Arthrobacter crystallopoietes: one gene and its partner. The protein of the gene in region 1 interacts with the protein of each later gene in a pairwise test. Links are inferred from orthologs where the notes say so. Each region holds a gene or a part of one and is shown on either strand. Other genes may lie near its edges. The genes, in order: ligA and leuS.

Region 1 (9,555 bases):
CCGGCGACGATTCAGAACCGGATTTCTGGATGCTTCCGGTCGAGGCCGGGGACCGCATGCTGATTTGTTCCGACGGACTCACCTCAGAAGTCAGCGACGAGCACATCCACGCCATCCTCAGCTCCACAGTGCGCCCGCAGGATGCTGTCCAGGCGCTGATCCAGGCGGCGCTGTGCTCAGGCGGCCGGGACAACATCACGGCGATCGTCGTCGATGCGGCCGATGTGGCGCAGGACGCCGCGCAGGCAGCGACCGCGCCGCGTACGGAGGACGAAGAGACGGATACGCTGCCGCGGCTGGAGCCCGGCGGATCGGGGCCGGCGGGACAGCAGGGGCAGATCTGATGGCAGCAATTACCTACTGCCCGGGCCCCTGGCTCGGGCTGGTCCGCGGTGGCACCATCGTGCTGCTGGAACAAAGCGCCCGCGAAGACGTGGTCATGGCCGTGTGGGACGTGCTCGGTACGCAACCGGCACCAGAATCCGTGCTCGGTTCCGTGGTGAGCGGCTATGGCATGGACCTGGCTTCAATACCGCAGTTCGCCATCGTGTCCTTCCGGGACAAGCTGCACGCGATCCTGCGCGGCGACGTTGTCCTTAATAGCGACGGCGTGGGGACATCGGCCGAACTTTCCGGCGCGGGTGTGACCACCTGGACGGAGCGGCTGCTGCCTGCCCAGGAGCTGTTTGACCTGGTGATCAATGACGGGCGCGACGGCGAGGGCCGCTGGCTTCCGCTGGCCGAAGGCATCGTCCAGCTGGGCGGCATCCGTGTCGGCGTGGACACAACAGTTGGCGCGGTTGAAGAACCGGAGCCAAAGGCCGAACTCATGCCGGAGCCCGTTACCGCTCCTGTTGCAGAGCCAGCGTCAGCGCCGGAGACAGGGAGCCAGTCAGAACCGGTTGACGCTCCTGCCTCGGACCAACCCGGATCGGCTGAACCTGCCGAACGCATATCGATGCATGAGGAACTCAACGTCCCGGAGGGCATCGAGGTCACCGGTATCTACGATCCCGATGCCCTGGACGAGGTGGGAGACCTCGAAGACACGGTCATCCATACCAAGGCCCGGCGGGCCAACCTGCCGCCATCGGCGGCCGTTCCGCCGGCAGAGAACAACGTGCCTGCGAGTCCGGCCCTGTCTCCGGCAGCTGCGGCGCAGCCGGCAGCCCCCGCTCAGCAAGCCGCCCCGGCACCGCAGTCCGCGCCGGCAAGCCTGATCGATTCCGTGCCGTGGCTGACACCGTCGGCTTCCGCGCGGGCACGGGCGGCGGAATCAGCCGCGGCTGAAGCTGCCCGCGATCTGCGCCCGGTGAAGCCGGTGGACCGAATAACCGAAGCACCCGAGGGCGACCATGACGGGCAGACCCTGCTGCGCCGCGACCTGCCGAAGGCGCCCAAAACCGCGCCCGCTCCCGTGCCGGATCCGGCACAGCGGCCGGCCACCGGCCCGATGGTGCTGGCCCGCGTCTGCCCGCAGGGGCATGCCAACCCGCCCACCAGTTCCAACTGCAGCATCTGCGCCGCCGGGCTGGCCGACGACGCCAGCCAGGTGCAGCGCCCCATCCTGGGCCGCATGCGGCTTTCCACCGGGGAAGTCATCGAGCTTGACCGCGCGGTGATCGTCGGACGCCAGCCGTCGGCCTCGCGCGTGCAGGGCAACGGCATGCCTCGCCTGGTCCAGGTGCGCAGCGTCAGCGGCGACATTTCGCGCTCCCATCTGGAGGTGCGGCTGGAAGGCTGGCACGTCATGCTGCGCGATCTGAAAGCGACCAACGGCACCATGCTGATCCGCGAAGGCCAGCCGCCGCGACGGCTGGGACAGGGCGAATCTATGATCCTGCTCGACGGCGACATCGCGGACCTGGGCGACGGCATCTCGCTGCGGTTCGAGGACCTGCCGTGAGTTCCAAGCGTCCCCCCGCACCACCGCCCGCGATCGAGGGCTACCGGTACGTCAGCCTGCTCGGTTCCGGTGGCTTTTCCGACGTCTATCTCTACGAACAGGACCGGCCTAAGCGCAAGGTCGCCGTCAAGGTCCTCGTCGCCGACCTGAAGACCGAGGGTGCGCGCCGCCGCTTCGAGTCCGAGGCGAACCTGATGGCGCAGCTGTCCACCCATCCGTTCATCGTGACCATCTACGAGGCGGACATCACCGGGGACGGCCACTCCTACCTGGCCATGGAGTACTGCTCGCGCCCGAGTCTGGACGTGCGCTACCGCAGCGGCCCGCTCGGTGTAGATGAAGTGCTCTCGCTCGGCATCCAGGTGGCCTCCGCGGTGGAAACCGCGCACCGGGCCGGGATTGTGCACCGGGACATCAAGCCGGCCAACATCTTGGTCACGGACTACAACCGGCCCGCGCTGACCGACTTCGGCATCTCCGGCACCACGGACAGCATCGACGACGACGCCGGCATGTCCATCCCGTGGTCCCCGCCCGAAGCGTTCCAGGGCGAGGGTGCCGACGGCATCAAGATCGACATTTGGGCTCTCGGCGCCACGCTCTACACCCTGCTGGCCGGCCGTTCGCCCTTCGTCCGGCCCGGCGGGGACAATTCGCAGCGCGAACTGATGAACCGGATCGCCACGTCACCGGTCCCGCCGTTGCGCCGCGCCGACGTGCCCGAATCCCTCGAACAGGCGCTGGCCACGGCCATGGCGAAGGCGCCGTCCTCGAGGTTTCCGACGGCCCACGCCTTCGCGCTGGCGCTGCAGCGGATCCAGGCGGAGCTGAACCTTTCGGTCACACCGTTCGAAGTGCTGGAGGAGGCCCATCCCGGGGATGAACCGCCGCAGGACGACGGCGGGGAAGCCACCCGGGTGCGCCAGGTGGTCTCGATCGATCCGAACGCGACGACCAATTCGCCCACGGTTTTCCGCCCGCGCTTCCCCGAGCGCACCAACACCGCGCAGCAGCCCGATGACCGGACGGTCCTGCGAGCAGCGCACAGCGGGACGGAGCCGACTACCGGCTGGGTTCCGTCGCCGCCGGCTGGCGCGGAAAACACTGCGTACGACGGCGAATCCGCCACCCAGCCCACCGCCGGCTTTGGTGACACTCACTACGAAGGCGGGGACACCGCCGTCGTACCTCGGCGCCGCAAGAATCTGGTCGGGATTATCGGCGGCGCCGCCGCTGTGGTTGTCCTGGCCGTGGCAGCCGTGCTGGTGGTCACTGCGCCGGAACCGGAAGCGGCCGAATCGCAGCCGCCGGTCAGCCAGCCGCCGGCGAACGCCATCGAGGGCCTGTCCGGAAACGTGGTGCCGCCGGAAGAACTGGCGGGCAAGGTGGACGGGGACGATGCCGTCTTCACCTGGACCAATCCGGACAAGCGCGACGGCGACCTGTTCATCTGGACCCCGGTGACCGCGCTGGGCAAGGGCGAGCCGCAGCGGACGCCGGATCCCGGCGTGAGCATCCCGGTGGCCGAGAACGACCGGACCTGCATCGAGGTGGTGGTGTTGCGGGCCAACGGAAAGTCATCGGATCCGGTCCGCGGCTGCGCCGACTAACCTAGAAGCAAACAACATCGTGCCCACGGCCGGCTCAGCGGCTGTTAAACGTTGCACGATCTGCACGATCAAAACGAGCGACCATAGGGGGACCAGCAGTGGCCGAAGTCAGCATCGAGTTCTGCGGTGAATGGTACGACGCCGGGGACGACGACGTATTCAGGATCGGCCGCGAAGGCGACCTGGAAATCGACGACAATCCGTATCTCCACCGGAAGTTCCTGGAGATCTGCCGGTACGAGAACATCTGGTGGCTGGCCAATGTCGGCTCGATGATCTCGGCGACGATCGCGGACACCAGCGGGGGCATGCAGGCCTGGCTGGCGCCGGGGGCGCGGATTCCCATGGTCTTCAGCCAGACCAACGTGGTCTTTACGGCCGGACCGACTACCTATGAGCTCTCGGTGCACGTCAAGACACCGTCCTTCCGGCAGGAAGCCCGGGACCACGACGCGGTGGGGGAGACGACCATCGGCCCGGTGATCTTCACGGATTCGCAGAAGGCACTCATTCTGGCCCTGGCCGAGCCCATGCTCAAGCGGGACGGTACCGGCCTGAGCTCCATCCCCTCCTCCTCGCAGGCCGCTGCCCGGCTGGGGTGGCCGATGACCAAGTTCAACCGCAAGCTGGACAACGTTTGCGACAAGCTGGACCGGGTGGGCGTGGCCGGGCTCCGGGGCGGCGGCGGAAAGGCGGCCACGAACCGGCGCGCGCGGCTGGTGGAACACGCGGTCACCTCGCATCTGGTGACCGCTGCGGACCTGCCGCTGCTGGAGACCCAGCGGGATCCCGAAGACTGACCCGCTTGTCGCGGTGGATCCCGGCCATGGGCCATGCTTTAGGGCAAGATAGTTCCGTGAGCAAAGTGGAAGTGCAGGCCAATGAAATCCCCAGTGACGCCCTCCGGGACGAGTACGAGCAGCTGACGGAGGACGTCCGGCGCTACCGCTACGCGTACTACAACGAGGACGCCCCGCTGGTCTCCGACGCCGAGTTCGACCGGCTCTACCGGCGGCTGGAGGAAATCGAAGCGCTGCACCCGGAGATGGTGGCCAACGATTCGCCCACCCAGGAAGTCGGCGGCGAAGTGTCCGCAGCCTTCACTCCGGTGCAGCACCTGCAGCGGATGTACTCGCTGGAGGACGTGTTCTCCCTCGATGAGCTTCAGGTGTGGATTGACCGGGCGTCGTCGTCGGTCGAAAAGCTGGGCCGCGCGCAGGACCTGAAGTGGTTGACCGAGGTCAAGATCGACGGCCTTGCCGTGAACCTGCTCTACCGCGAGGGCGAACTGGTCCGGGCCGCCACCCGCGGCGACGGCCACACCGGGGAGGACATCACCCACAACGCGCTGACCCTCAAGGACATCCCGCGCCGCCTCAAGGGCAAGAACCTGCCGGCCGAAGTGGAGATCCGGGGCGAGGTCTTTATCCCCTCCAAGGCGTTCCTGGAGCTGAACGAGAAGATGGTGGAGGCCGGCAAGGCGCCCTTCGCCAACCCGCGCAACGCCGCCGCGGGATCCTTGCGGCAGAAGGACCCGGCCCTGACCGCGCAGCGGCCGCTGAGCATGTTTGTCCACGGCATCGGCGCGCGCGAGGGCCTGTCCGCGGGCAGCCAGTCGGAGACCTACACGCTGCTGCAGGAATGGGGCCTGCCCACCAGCCCCTACTTCAAGGTGCTGGACAGCTACCAGGAGGTGCTGGAATTCATCCAGCATTTCGGCGACCACCGGCATGACCTGCTGCACGAGATCGACGGCATTGTCGTCAAGGTCGACAATTTCGGGCTGCAGCGGGGCCTGGGCCACACGTCGCGGGTGCCGCGCTGGGCCGTGGCCTACAAGTATCCGCCGGAGGAAGTGCACACCAAGCTGCTGGACATCCAGGTCAACGTGGGCCGCACCGGCCGGGTCACGCCGTACGGGGTGATGGAACCGGTGAAGGTGGCAGGTTCCACCGTCGAGATGGCAACCCTGCACAACCAGGACGTGGTGAAGGCGAAGGGCGTGCTGATCGGCGACACCGTGGTGCTGCGCAAGGCCGGGGACGTGATTCCGGAAATCGTGGGACCGGTGGTGGCGCTGCGGGACGGCTCCGAACGCGAATTCGTGATGCCCACCGAATGCCCGTCCTGCGGCACGCCGCTGGCGCCGGCCAAGGAAGGCGACGTGGACATCCGCTGCCCCAACGCGCGGTCATGTCCCTCCCAGTTGCGTGAACGCGTGTTCCATCTGGCCGGGCGCGGCGCGTTCGATATCGAGGCGCTCGGCTGGGAAGCGGCGATCGCCCTCACCCAGCCGGCCGAACCGGAGCAGCCGCCGCTGACCACCGAGGCCAACGTCTTCGACCTCACCCCGGAGATGCTGGCGGACGTGAAGATCGCCCGCGAGAAGAAGTCCAAGGGCGTGGCCACCGGCGAGATCGAACTAGTGCCCTACTTCTACACGAAGGGGACGCCCAAGAAGCCCTCAGAGCCGAGCGCCAATACGCGCAAGCTTTTCACCGAGTTGGAGAAGGCCAAAGGCCAGCCGCTGTGGCGGGTCCTCGTGGCCTTGTCCATCCGGCACGTGGGACCCACCGCCTCCCGCGCGCTGGCGACGGCATTCGGGTCCATGGACGCCATCCGGGCGGCATCGGAAGAGCAGCTCGCGGACGTCGACGGCGTCGGACCGATCATCGCCCGCGCCCTCATCGAGTGGTTCGAGGTGGACTGGCACCGCGAGATCGTAGACACCTGGGCAAAGGCCGGCGTGCGGATGGCCGACGAGGTGGACGAGAGCAAACCCCGCACGCTGGAGGGGCTGACCATCGTGGTGACCGGCTCGCTGGAAAACTTCAGCCGGGACGAGGCCAAGGAAGCTATCATCAGCCGCGGCGGCAAGGCCTCCGGCTCCGTGTCGAAGAAGACGGACTACGTGGTCGCGGGGGAAAGCGCCGGGTCCAAACTGGACAAGGCCGAGCAGCTGGGCCTGCACGTGCTCGACGAGGGAGGCTTCGTCAAGCTGCTGGAAAACGGTCCGGATACAGTCGTGGCCGGTCCGGCAGAAACCAGCCCGGCAGGAACCGGCGCAGGGGATGCCGACGCGGCCGAGTCCGGTCCGGAAGGTGCCGGCGAAAGCTGAAGCAACGCGGAGACTGAAGCGACGTGCAAACTGAAGCAATGCGCAGGCTGAGCCGAAAGGAAGGGCGACATGGATCGTGACGGTCAGCCGGATACGCCGGTCAGCTGGCAGGCCATCATGGCCGCGCTGGCAAGTTCCAGGTTGCGCGAGCTCTATGCCGCCTTCGTCCTGGGCCAGCAGCCTGCCCTCTCGGCCAAGGAACGGCAAAAGCTGCTGGACAGTTCCTTGCTGAACGACGACGGCGGACGGCTTGTGGTGAACGAGCACGCCTTCAAGGCGGCGCTGGCCGGTGCCCGCCGTCCCGAGCCCGAAGGCGCGGAGCGCTTCCTCCTGGCGGGCCGGATCGAGGGGCTGCCCAAGCGGGCGACGGACCGCCTGAAGCTGTTCGAGTTCCTGATCCCGCAGATCATCGGCCCTGATGCGACGCTGACGGAGAAGCAGCTGAATGCGAAGCTCGCAGCTTTCACCGATGACGTGCCCCTGCTCCGGCGCGCCCTGGTGGACTACGGCTATCTGGACCGGGAGCGTGACGGCAGCGCCTACCACCGCGCCCGCTGACAGCGCCCGCTGACACCGTCCAGCCATTGAGCGGGCGGAAGCCGGATGGCACGATGGAAGGGTGAGCGGGCATGAATGAGTTTTTTGCCGACTTTCCCTGGTGGTGGGCCATCTGGATCGGAGTCGCGGTCTTCTCCGGTGCGGGCAAGAAAATGTCGCACGTGAAGAAACGCCACCGCCGGAAAAACGAACGCCGGCGCGTCGAAGCGCGGGCGGAGGCCGAACAACGCCGGCAGGCCAAAGCCTGGGAGGCGCAGCGCCTCAGCGACATCGAAGCCCTGATGGCGGACCATGACCGGGTCAACGCCCGCTGGCTGGAATACGAGCTGGACGTCGCCAAGCTGATCGACCACCCGATGATGTCCGACGTGCGCGAGCCCCTGACGGTGGACTTCCTGCGCGCCAAGCGGGTGGCCGACGCGCTGCGGCCCGGCAGCGCCGCCGAAATCACCACCGACGCGCGGCTGCTGGAATACCGCGACGCCGTCCGCGCCTTCGAGCTGGCTTTCGAGATCGCTGAACGCGAGGCCCGGCGGATCAAGGACCAGCACTTCAGTGGACCCGAACGCCAGCGGCTCATGACCGCCCGAAGGCTGCTGACGCTCGCCGTCGACGAGGCGGCCACGGGAGCCGAACGCCAGCTAGCCTACCTGCGGGCCCGCAAGGAGTTGGACGGCCTGCTCGCCCTGCCCGAGGAAGCCATCGCCGCGCTGGAGCAACGCATTGCCCCGCAGCTGGCCCCGCGGGCACAGTGGCCTGAACCACTCCGGTAGCCGGCCACAGCGCGCGGTGAGGCAGAATTGATAGGCGGCCGCCGCCGTCGTACTTCCAATTGACCCTTGAGGACTGCATTACCTGATGAGCATTACCATCCGCCCGGCCACCGCAGCCGATTACGACGACGTTGCCCGGATCACGCGGGAGGCCTACGTCCACGGCGGGCACATTGCCGAGGGCGACGGCTACCTGGACATGCTCGGTGATGTTGCCCACCGCGCCCGGCACGCCGTCGTCTGGGTCGCCGAGCTGGACGGCAAGGTCGCTGGGTCCGTGGCGCTGACCTTCGAGGGGCAGGAGTACTCCGATATTGCGCGGGCCGGGGAGCTGGAGTTCCGCATGCTGGCGGTGGATCCGGCGATCCAGCGCGCCGGGATCGGCCGGGCCATGGTGGAGGCCATCGTCGAGTACGCCCGCACCGTGGAGGGCATCCACGCGGTCAGCCTCACCAGTATCGAAAATATGACCAACGCGCACCGGCTGTATGAATCGCTGGGCTTCGAGCGGATCCGCGAGCGGGACTGGAAGCACGAGGACACCGGGCTGTTCGTGTTCGTCAAGACACTGGAATCCTGAGCACCGGGCCAAGAAGTAGACTGTTTCTAGAAAACCCAATCCATTCGCGTAGGAGACTCATGTCTGAGATCAATCGTGAGGCCGTGGCGCATCTGGCGCGGCTGGCCCACATTGAGATGACCGCAGGAGAGCTGGACAAGATGGCCGGCGAACTCGACGTCATCGTTGACTCGATCAAATCCGTCCAGGAAGCGGCCGGCCCCGATGTGCCTGCCACTTCGCACCCCATCCCGCTGGCCAACGTGTTCCGTGAGGACGTTGTCGGCGAGACCCTGACCCAGGAGCAAGCGCTCTCCGGTGCACCGGATTCGGCCGACGGCCGCTTCAAGGTCCCCGCCATTCTGGACGAGGAGTAAAGACATGAGTGAACTGACCCGACACAGCGCTGCCCGGCTGGCGGAAATGCTGGCCGCCAAGGAAGTCACCTCCGTGGAGGTCACCCAGGCGCACCTGGACCGCATCGCCGAGGTGGACGGCAACATCAACGCCTTCCTGCACGTCAACACCGAGGAAGCGCTGACCGTTGCCGCGGACGTGGACAAGGCCCGCGCCGCCGGCGAGGACCTGCCGGCGCTGGCCGGCGTGCCCATCGCCATCAAGGACCTGATCGTCACCGTCGGCCAGCCCACCACGGCCGGCTCGAAGATGCTCGAGGGCTGGATGAGCCCGTACGACGCCACGGTGATTAAGAAGATCCGCGCCGCCCGGATGCCGATGCTGGGCAAGACCAACCTGGACGAGTTCGCGATGGGTTCCTCCACCGAGCACTCCGCGTACGGCCCCACCCGCAACCCGTGGGACCTGAGCCGCATTCCCGGCGGGTCCGGCGGTGGCTCCGCGGCCGCCGTCGCTGCGTTCGAGGCGCCGCTGGCGCTGGGCACAGACACCGGCGGCTCCATCCGGCAGCCCGCCGCGGTCACCGGTTCCGTAGGCGTGAAGCCGACGTACGGCGGGGTTTCCCGCTACGGCGCCATCGCCATGGCCTCCTCGCTGGACCAGATCGGCCCGGT
Region 2 (7,791 bases), 650 kb from region 1 along the record:
TTGCCGAACTGCGGTCGAACTGGGCCGAGGACCGCCGCTGGAAACCGCAGCTGGACTCCTCCGAGCGGGACCGGCAGCTGCGGTTATGGAAGAAGGCGGTAACCCGCACTTTTGACTGGGTGGATGAGGACGTGCGCTGAACCTGATCCGGCCGGGCGGTGCCAAGGGAAGCCTCCGGCTGATCTGCGGTAAAGTAATTCCATGTCCGCACTTCTGCTTAGCTAGCCGCACCTACGGAACACTTCCGTAACGTGCGGCCGCCCCTCCCGTGTCGAGGGGCTTTTGTGTGTCTAAGCGGCAACCACCGGGAGTGCGCCGTAGCAACCAAGAGGACGAGGACAAGTCAACGTGAGTACGCAGTCTGGTACCGAACCGAACGAGTACAGTTTTTCCGCCATGGAGGCCAAATGGCCTGCCGTCTGGGAAGAGCTCGGCGTCTTCAAGGCCGTTGACGACGGCTCGAAGGAACGCCGTTACGTGCTGGATATGTTCCCCTATCCCTCGGGTGACCTTCACATGGGCCACGCCGAGGCGTTCGCCATGGGCGACGTCGTCGCGCGCTACCTGCGGCTGAAGGGCTACGACGTCCTGCACCCGATCGGCTGGGATTCCTTCGGCCTGCCGGCGGAAAATGCGGCTATCAAGCGCAACGCGCACCCCTCCGAATGGACGTACGCCAACATCGAGACACAGGCGGCCTCCTTCAAGCGCTACGCCATCAGCGCCGACTGGTCCCGGCGGCTGCACACTTCCGACGCGGACTACTACCGCTGGACGCAGTGGCTGTTCCTGCGGTTCTACGAGCGCGGATTGGCCTACCGGAAGAACTCGCCGGTCAACTGGTGCCCGAAGGACCTGACGGTGCTGGCCAACGAACAGGTTGTCAACGGTGCCTGTGAACGATGCGGTACGCCGGTCACCAAGAAGAGCCTGAACCAGTGGTACTTCAAGATCACGGAGTACGCCGACCGGCTGCTGGATGACATGGACGAGCTGAAGGGCCATTGGCCTGAGCGTGTGCTGGCCATGCAGCGCAACTGGATCGGCCGGTCCGAAGGTGCCCACGTCAACTTCAAGATCGAGCCCGCGGACGGCCGGGATGCCAAGGACGTCACCGTCTTCACGACCCGCCCGGACACGTTGCACGGCGCGACGTTCTTCGTCGTTGCCGCGGATGCCCATCTGGCCCTGGACCTTGTCACGCCCGAACAGCACGATGCGCTGATGGACTACCGCGAAAAGGTCAAGGCTCTCTCCGATATCGAACGCCAGTCCACCGACCGGGAGAAGACCGGCGTCTTCCTCGGCCGTTATGCCATCAACCCCTTGAACGGCGAGAAACTGCCGGTCTGGGCGGCCGACTACGTGCTGGCGGACTACGGCACCGGTGCGATCATGGCTGTTCCCGCACATGACCAGCGCGACCTGGACTTCGCCAAGACCTTCGACCTGCCCGTGCGGGCGGTTCTGGACACCGGTGAGGAAGATCCCGCGGTCAGCGGGACCGCCACCACGGGCGAAGGCAGCCTGATCAACTCGGGCGAGCTTAACGGCCTGTCCAAGGAAGAGGGCATTGCCAAGGCCATCGACATTGTCGAGGCGGCGGGCACCGGCGAGAAGACGGTCAACTACCGGCTCCGCGATTGGCTGCTCAGCCGCCAGCGCTTCTGGGGCGCGCCCATCCCCATCATCCACTGCGCCGAATGCGGCGAAGTTCCGGTTCCGGACAACCAGCTTCCGGTGCGGCTGCCCGAAGACCTGCGCGGCGAAGCACTCTCACCCAAGGGCACATCGCCCCTGGCCGCCGCCGCGGACTGGGTCAATGTTGACTGCCCGAACTGCGGACGCGCCGCCACCCGGGATACGGACACCATGGATACCTTCGTGGATTCCTCCTGGTACTACCTTCGCTTCGCGTCGCCGGACTACACCGAAGGGCCCTTCGACGTCGAAGCGGTCAACAAGTGGCTGCCGGTCGGACAGTACGTGGGCGGCGTCGAGCACGCCATCCTGCACCTGCTGTACAGCCGGTTCTTCACCAAGGTGCTCAAGGATCTCGGGCTGGTGGACTTTGACGAGCCGTTCAGCTCCCTGCTGAACCAGGGCCAGGTCCTCAACGGCGGCAAGGCCATGAGCAAGTCTCTGGGCAACGGTGTGGACCTCGGCGAACAGCTCGATAAGTTCGGTGTCGACGCCATCCGCCTGACCATGATTTTCGCCTCACCGCCGGAGGACGACGTCGACTGGGCCGACGTTTCCCCGTCGGGTTCGGCTAAATTCCTGGCCCGTGCTTGGCGGTTGGGCCAGGACGTGACTTCCCCCGTCGGCGCCGATCCGGCCGACGGCGACCGCGCGCTGCGCTCGGTGACCCACCGGACCATCGCCGACGCCGCCGAACTGCTGGACAACCATAAGTTCAATGTGGTCATCGCCCGCCTCATGGAGCTGGTCAATGCCACCCGCAAGGCGATCGACAGCGGTGTCGGCGGCGCCGATCCCGCCGTCCGGGAAGCTACGGAAGCGGTTGCCATTGTGCTGAGCCTCTTCGCTCCGTACACGGCAGAGGACCTCTGGGCAGCGCTCGGGCACGAGCCCTCGGTTGCAGCAGCCAGCTGGCCGGCGGTCGACGAGCAGCTGCTGGTCCAGGCCACGGTTACCGCCGTCGTCCAGGTCCAGGGCAAAGTCCGGGACCGGCTGGAAGTTGCCCCTGACATCAGCGAAGAGGAGCTCAAGGCCAAGGCCTTGGCATCGGAACAGGTGGTCAAAACGCTCGACGGACGCAGCGTCCGCACGGTCATCGTCCGGGCACCCAAACTGGTCAATATCGTCCCGGCCTAAGGACGGCTGACAATGTCATGGCTTGAGGAGCTGGTGCAGCGGTCACGGCAACTGCTGCACCAGGCTGGCCGCAAGCCGGACGAGGCGTCCGGAGGGCCCCGCGTCGCCGTCGTGACGGATTCGGCAGCCTCGCTGCCGGTGGAGTGGGCAGCCGAACCGGAAACCGCGGACTGGCTGCGGATCGTCCCGATGCCGGTGATGATTTCCGGCCAGATCTATGGCGAGGGCGTGGACGATGTCCCCGCCGTGCTGACCATCGGGCTGGCTGAAGGCAAGGAAGTCAAGACCTCCAGGCCGTCGCCAGGCCTCTTCACCCGGACCTACGAGGAACTGCAGCGGCAGGGCTTCGACGCTATTGTCTCCATCCACCTCTCGGGATCCCTGTCCGGTACCGTGGAAGCCGCGGCGCTGGCTGCGGCAGAGGTCGATATCCCGGTGGAGATCGTCGACACCCGGTCGGTGGCGATGGCGGAGGGCTTTGCCGTTGTCGCCGCGGTGCTGGCGGCGCAGGACGGTGCGGAGGTATCCGCGGTGGCGGAACGGGCCCGGGAAGCGGCGGCAGCGGCCGACGTCCTCTTCTATGTTCCCAGTCTGGACCAGCTGCGCCGGGGCGGGCGGATCAATCCGGCCGCCGGGTTCTTCGGGTCGCTGCTGGCCATCAAACCCATTCTCACCATCCGCGACGGTGCCATCGCGGAGGTGGAAAAAATCCGGACCGCTTCCAAGGCGCTGGTCCGGATGCAGCAGCTGGTGGTCCGGCGAATCGAGGAACTCGAGTATTCACCACAACTGGCTGTCCATTATTTTGGCAATGAGGCAGAGGCCAGGTCGCTGGCCGAAGAGCTCAGTCCCCATGTCGGTGATGAAATCCTGGTCACCGCAGTACCGTCGGTGCTGGCCGCGCATGCCGGACTGGGTGTCCTTGCCGTCGTCATAGGACCCGCCATGCCCGAGCCGGTGTCCTGATCTCCACAGTGTGGGCCGGGACGCTCCTGTCCACAAGGTGCAGGAGCGTCCTGCCCGGCCGGTGATTTCCTCCATAGCGTAGTCCCATGGGCCGCCACCGCTGGGGAACAGCCGCCACAGAAGCCAGCCACGGCCTCAAAATATCTGCCCGGCGCCCGCGTCTGCGGGTGGCACTTGGCGCAGCGCTGATTGCTGCAGGCCTGGCCTTCGGCTACGCTTTGGTGCTGCTCCTGACGGCAGATACGCACAGAGAAGAGAGCGATGTACTGCTCTCTCTACCCGTCACGAGTTCCGCACCGGTGGCCGGACCGAGTGGAGAAGGGCAGGGCGCGGAGCAGGCCGCCGAGCCATTGCCCTCGGCCGCGGCAAACGAGGAAGCTGATTCTGCAGGGGCGGCGGCCGATCCAGGGAACGCAGCGCAGATCATTGTCCATGTCGCTGGCGCCGTCGGGCGTCCGGGGATTGTCCGCCTACCGGCGTCGGCGCGGGTATTTGAAGCACTGGAAGCCGCGGGAGGTGCCAGCGAGGACGCCGAACTGGCATCCCTGAACCTGGCTGCGCCGCTCACGGATGGTCAACAGGTCTTCGTTTCCTCCCCCGAGCACCAGTCCGCCTCCGGCAGCAACGGGACCGCAGGGGGTCCCGAGGGCGGTGCCGTTGGAGCAGAAGACCAGCCCGCAGCCAAGATCAATCTCAACACCGCCTCGCTGGAAGAACTTGAGACGCTGCCCCGGGTCGGGCCCGTTCTGGCTCAACGGATCATCGACTTCCGCGAGCAGCATGGAAGCTTCGGCCGGCCCGAAGACCTGGATGCAGTGCCGGGCATCGGCGAAGTCATGCTCGCAAGCCTCGTGGACTTGGTCACCGTATGAGCCCGGCACCGCCCTGGCAGCACTATGCGCGGGCCGCACGCGAAATGGCTGGCGAAACGGTCAAGGAGGCCACCAGCGACGCAGGCCCCACACGAAAACGAAGCTTGAAAGCGTGGTTGTTCCGGGGAGAGGCTGCAAGTGGTGCCGCCGCGGCTAAAGGACTGCGACCGGGAGTTGGAGAAAACGGCCCCAGCGCGGTCCGGCTCGATCTAAGATTAGCCGCTGCGGCGGCAACCTGCTGGCTGGTGTCGCTTATTTTGCTGCGGCTACCGGCCGCCGTGGCCTTGACCTGCGCAGGCGTGGGCTTGGGCACGGTGACAGTTCTCCTGCTGGCCGGGCTACGCCGACGTCGGCGGAAGTCTCTGCCGGCGGTCAGTGGCACACTGTTCCTGCTGGTATGCATTGCCGGGTTGCTGGCACTGGTCATCGGCGTCAAACAAACGGAACGGGTCAGCGGGCCGATTGGGCCCGCCATCGAGGCCGGAGCGTACGTCACAGCCGAACTAACGGCCCTCTCGGACGCCTCGCGCTCGACGAAGCCGTCGATGTTCGGCTCCGGTCCACGGTATCTCGTCACCGCCGAAATCACCGAGGCATCCCATGGGGGACGGAAATTCGAGGCTGCAACTCCGGTGCTTGTCATCGGTAACCAGACATGGCAGACAGTCCGCTACGGGGATCGTTTGCACGCCGCTGGAACCCTGGCACCGATGGAACCAGGGTCGTCGGAAACTGCCATGCTGAGTGCCTCAACGGCCCCCGCTGTGACATCGACGCCGGCGGCTGCTGAGGCGGTCAACACGCTCCGGAGCTTATTCGTCGAACACACCCGGAGTCTGCCGCCGGATGCGCGCGGACTGCTGCCAGGAATGGTGTTCGGCGACAGAGAACAGCAGACCGACGATTTGGAGGAGGCCATGCGCCGTACCGGCCTGACGCATCTCATGGCGGTCAGTGGAGCAAACTGCAGTTACCTGCTTGGATTCGTCTACCTGCTGGCGACAGCCTGCAGAGCACCCCGCTGGCTCAGTTCAGCACTGGGCATCGTTGCGCTGGCCGGATTTGTGCTGCTGGTGCGACCAGAGCCGAGCGTCCTGCGAGCCGCCGTCATGGGAGCGATAGGCGTGGCTGCACTGGTGTCTGGCCGGCGTCGGGCCTCGCTGTCCTTTCTCGCTCTGGCCGTCATCGTCCTCCTGCTGGCGAATCCATGGCTGGCCGGCGAATACAGTTTCATTCTCTCGGTGCTGGCTACCTTGGGGCTGGTGCTGCTCGGCAGCACATGCTCGCGATGGCTGCAATACTTCATGCCGAAGCTGCTCGCCGATGCGATGGCGATTCCGCTGGCTGCCCAGCTGTTCTGCACACCCGTCCTTGTCCAGCTCCAACCGGAATTGGCCATGTTCTCAATACCGGCCAACATCCTCGCGGCCCCGGTGGTTCCCTTCGTCACCATCGGCGGCATGGTTTCCCTCGCGCTGCTCCCATGGGCGCCACTACCCGGCGGCTGGCTCGTCCACGCGACCGGCTTTCTCACCCTCTGGGTCGCGCAGATCGCCCGGACCTTCTCCGGACTGCCACTGGCCACTCTTCCGTGGCTTGGCGGACCGGCCGGAGCGGTCCTGGCCGCCGCTTCCGCCGTCGGTCTTCTCGCCCTTTTGTGGCTGGCTGCGCAGGGTCGGGACGGTATTTCCTCTCTGTGGTTCAGGGTCGAGCAGGCGACCGGCCACGGCCGTGGCTCCGACCGGCGGTACACCCCTGAACTGCCTGCGTCCGCAAACCACGGGACCCGTGTAGACACGGACCAGGAGGCCAGCCCGGGGAGGGTAACCAGGCGGCTTGCGGTAGCGCGATGGACCGGGAAACAGCGGGTGGGGGCTGCGTTTTGCTCGGCCGCCGTCGTCGGTGGGTTGTTGGGCTGGCTGGTCTCCAGCACGGGCGCGGCCCCGCTGCCGGACCGCTGGGATGCTGTGGTCTGCAACGTCGGCCAAGGAGACGGGCTGGTGATCCGCACAGGTACAGGACAGGCCATGATCATTGATGCCGGTCCTGAACCAGGCGCCATGGATTCATGTCTGGATTCGCTCGGAGTGGAGAGCGTCGGGCTTTTGGTTCTCACGCATATGCACCTGGACCATTACGGTGGCCTGGACGGCGTGCTGGACGGACGTAAGGTGGCCCGGGTAATCGTAGGAAGTTCGAAGAAGGAGTTGCCCGACCTGGTCGAGGACACACTGGCCGAACACGGATTGGATTCTGAGCTTGGCGAGGCTGGGCAGTCCGGCAGGACGGGCAGCGCTTCGTGGCAAATTCTCTGGCCGACGGCTGCACGGAGCGGTGCTTCGGAGAATGATTCGAGTATTGTCATGCTGGTCACAGTCCCTGGCGCCGACGGCGGGGTTCTGCGGATACTGCTGACCGGCGATCTGGAAGAGGAGGCTGCGGCAGATCTGCTCCGGGGCTTGGCTCTTGAGCCGGGCAGCGTGGACATCCTCAAGATCAGCCATCATGGCGCCCGAAACGGTGGGACAGCGATCCTGGACCAGGTGCAGCCGAGAGCGGCGGTCATTTCCGTCGGCAGTGACAATGACTATGGCCATCCTGCGCCCGAGATTCTCTCGGCGCTGGAGCGGCTCCGGATACCCGTTTTCCGGACGGATCAAATCGGTACCATCGTCGTCGATCTCGCCGACGGCAGCCTGGCCGTGCGCCCGGCGGAATGAGCGGATTCCGGCTTGGGAAAATCGGCTGCCCGTGACAATGTTGACTCTGATACTAGGAGGACCTGACCTGTGAATCCACCCCCGGCCCGTCCGGCCGCAGGCAGCAAGACTGCCGGCCGAACTGTTTCCTGGCGCGAAGTTGAACCGGCTCCGGTCGTACTCATCAGTGGGCCGGAAGAATATCTGGCACACCGGGCCAGAGACCGTATTCGTTCGCTGACCCGGGGAATACACCCGGACGTCGAACTCACCACGCTGGAAGCCGCATCCTATGCGTCCGGCCAATTGACTATGATTGCCAGCCCCAGCCTCTTCGGCGAGTCAAAGCTCGTTGAAGTGGACGGAGTTGCGCAGATGAACGACGAATTTCTGGCCGACGCCTTGGTATATCTGCA

What was found.
Region 2: the proteins of ligA (region 1) and leuS interact in binary tests that used the Escherichia coli proteins (3 or more experiments, as listed by UniProt). The link is inferred for Arthrobacter crystallopoietes from one-to-one orthologs.

Annotation. Positions count from the first base shown.
Region 1 is NZ_CP018863.1:3,467,966-3,477,520, forward strand. Bases 4,005-7,003 are described here. They hold ligA (NAD-dependent DNA ligase LigA), read left to right. Parts: upstream 4,005-4,372; coding sequence 4,373-6,634; downstream 6,635-7,003. Other genes in these bases: AC20117_RS16075 (hypothetical protein), read left to right, coding at 4,005-4,316; AC20117_RS16085 (DUF2087 domain-containing protein), read left to right, coding at 6,704-7,003. Outside these bases: AC20117_RS16060 (PP2C family protein-serine/threonine phosphatase), read left to right, coding at 1-344; AC20117_RS16065 (FHA domain-containing protein), read left to right, coding at 344-1,906; AC20117_RS16070 (serine/threonine-protein kinase), read left to right, coding at 1,903-3,516; more of AC20117_RS16075, read left to right, coding at 3,615-4,004; more of AC20117_RS16085, read left to right, coding at 7,004-7,192; AC20117_RS16090 (hypothetical protein), read left to right, coding at 7,264-7,965; AC20117_RS16095 (GNAT family N-acetyltransferase), read left to right, coding at 8,051-8,545; Asp-tRNA(Asn)/Glu-tRNA(Gln) amidotransferase subunit GatC, read left to right, coding at 8,605-8,901; Asp-tRNA(Asn)/Glu-tRNA(Gln) amidotransferase subunit GatA, read left to right, coding at 8,906-9,555. UniProt on the Escherichia coli protein: DNA ligase that catalyzes the formation of phosphodiester linkages between 5'-phosphoryl and 3'-hydroxyl groups in double-stranded DNA using NAD as a coenzyme and as the energy source for the reaction.
Region 2 is NZ_CP018863.1:4,117,182-4,124,972, reverse strand. Bases 1-3,117 are described here. They hold leuS (leucine--tRNA ligase), read left to right. Parts: upstream 1-396; coding sequence 397-2,838; downstream 2,839-3,117. Other genes in these bases: AC20117_RS18970 (DegV family protein), read left to right, coding at 2,851-3,117; glpK (glycerol kinase GlpK), read left to right, coding at 1-140. Also shown: more of AC20117_RS18970, read left to right, coding at 3,118-3,804; AC20117_RS18965 (ComEA family DNA-binding protein), read left to right, coding at 3,891-4,676; AC20117_RS18960 (ComEC/Rec2 family competence protein), read left to right, coding at 4,922-7,396; holA (DNA polymerase III subunit delta), read left to right, coding at 7,466-7,791.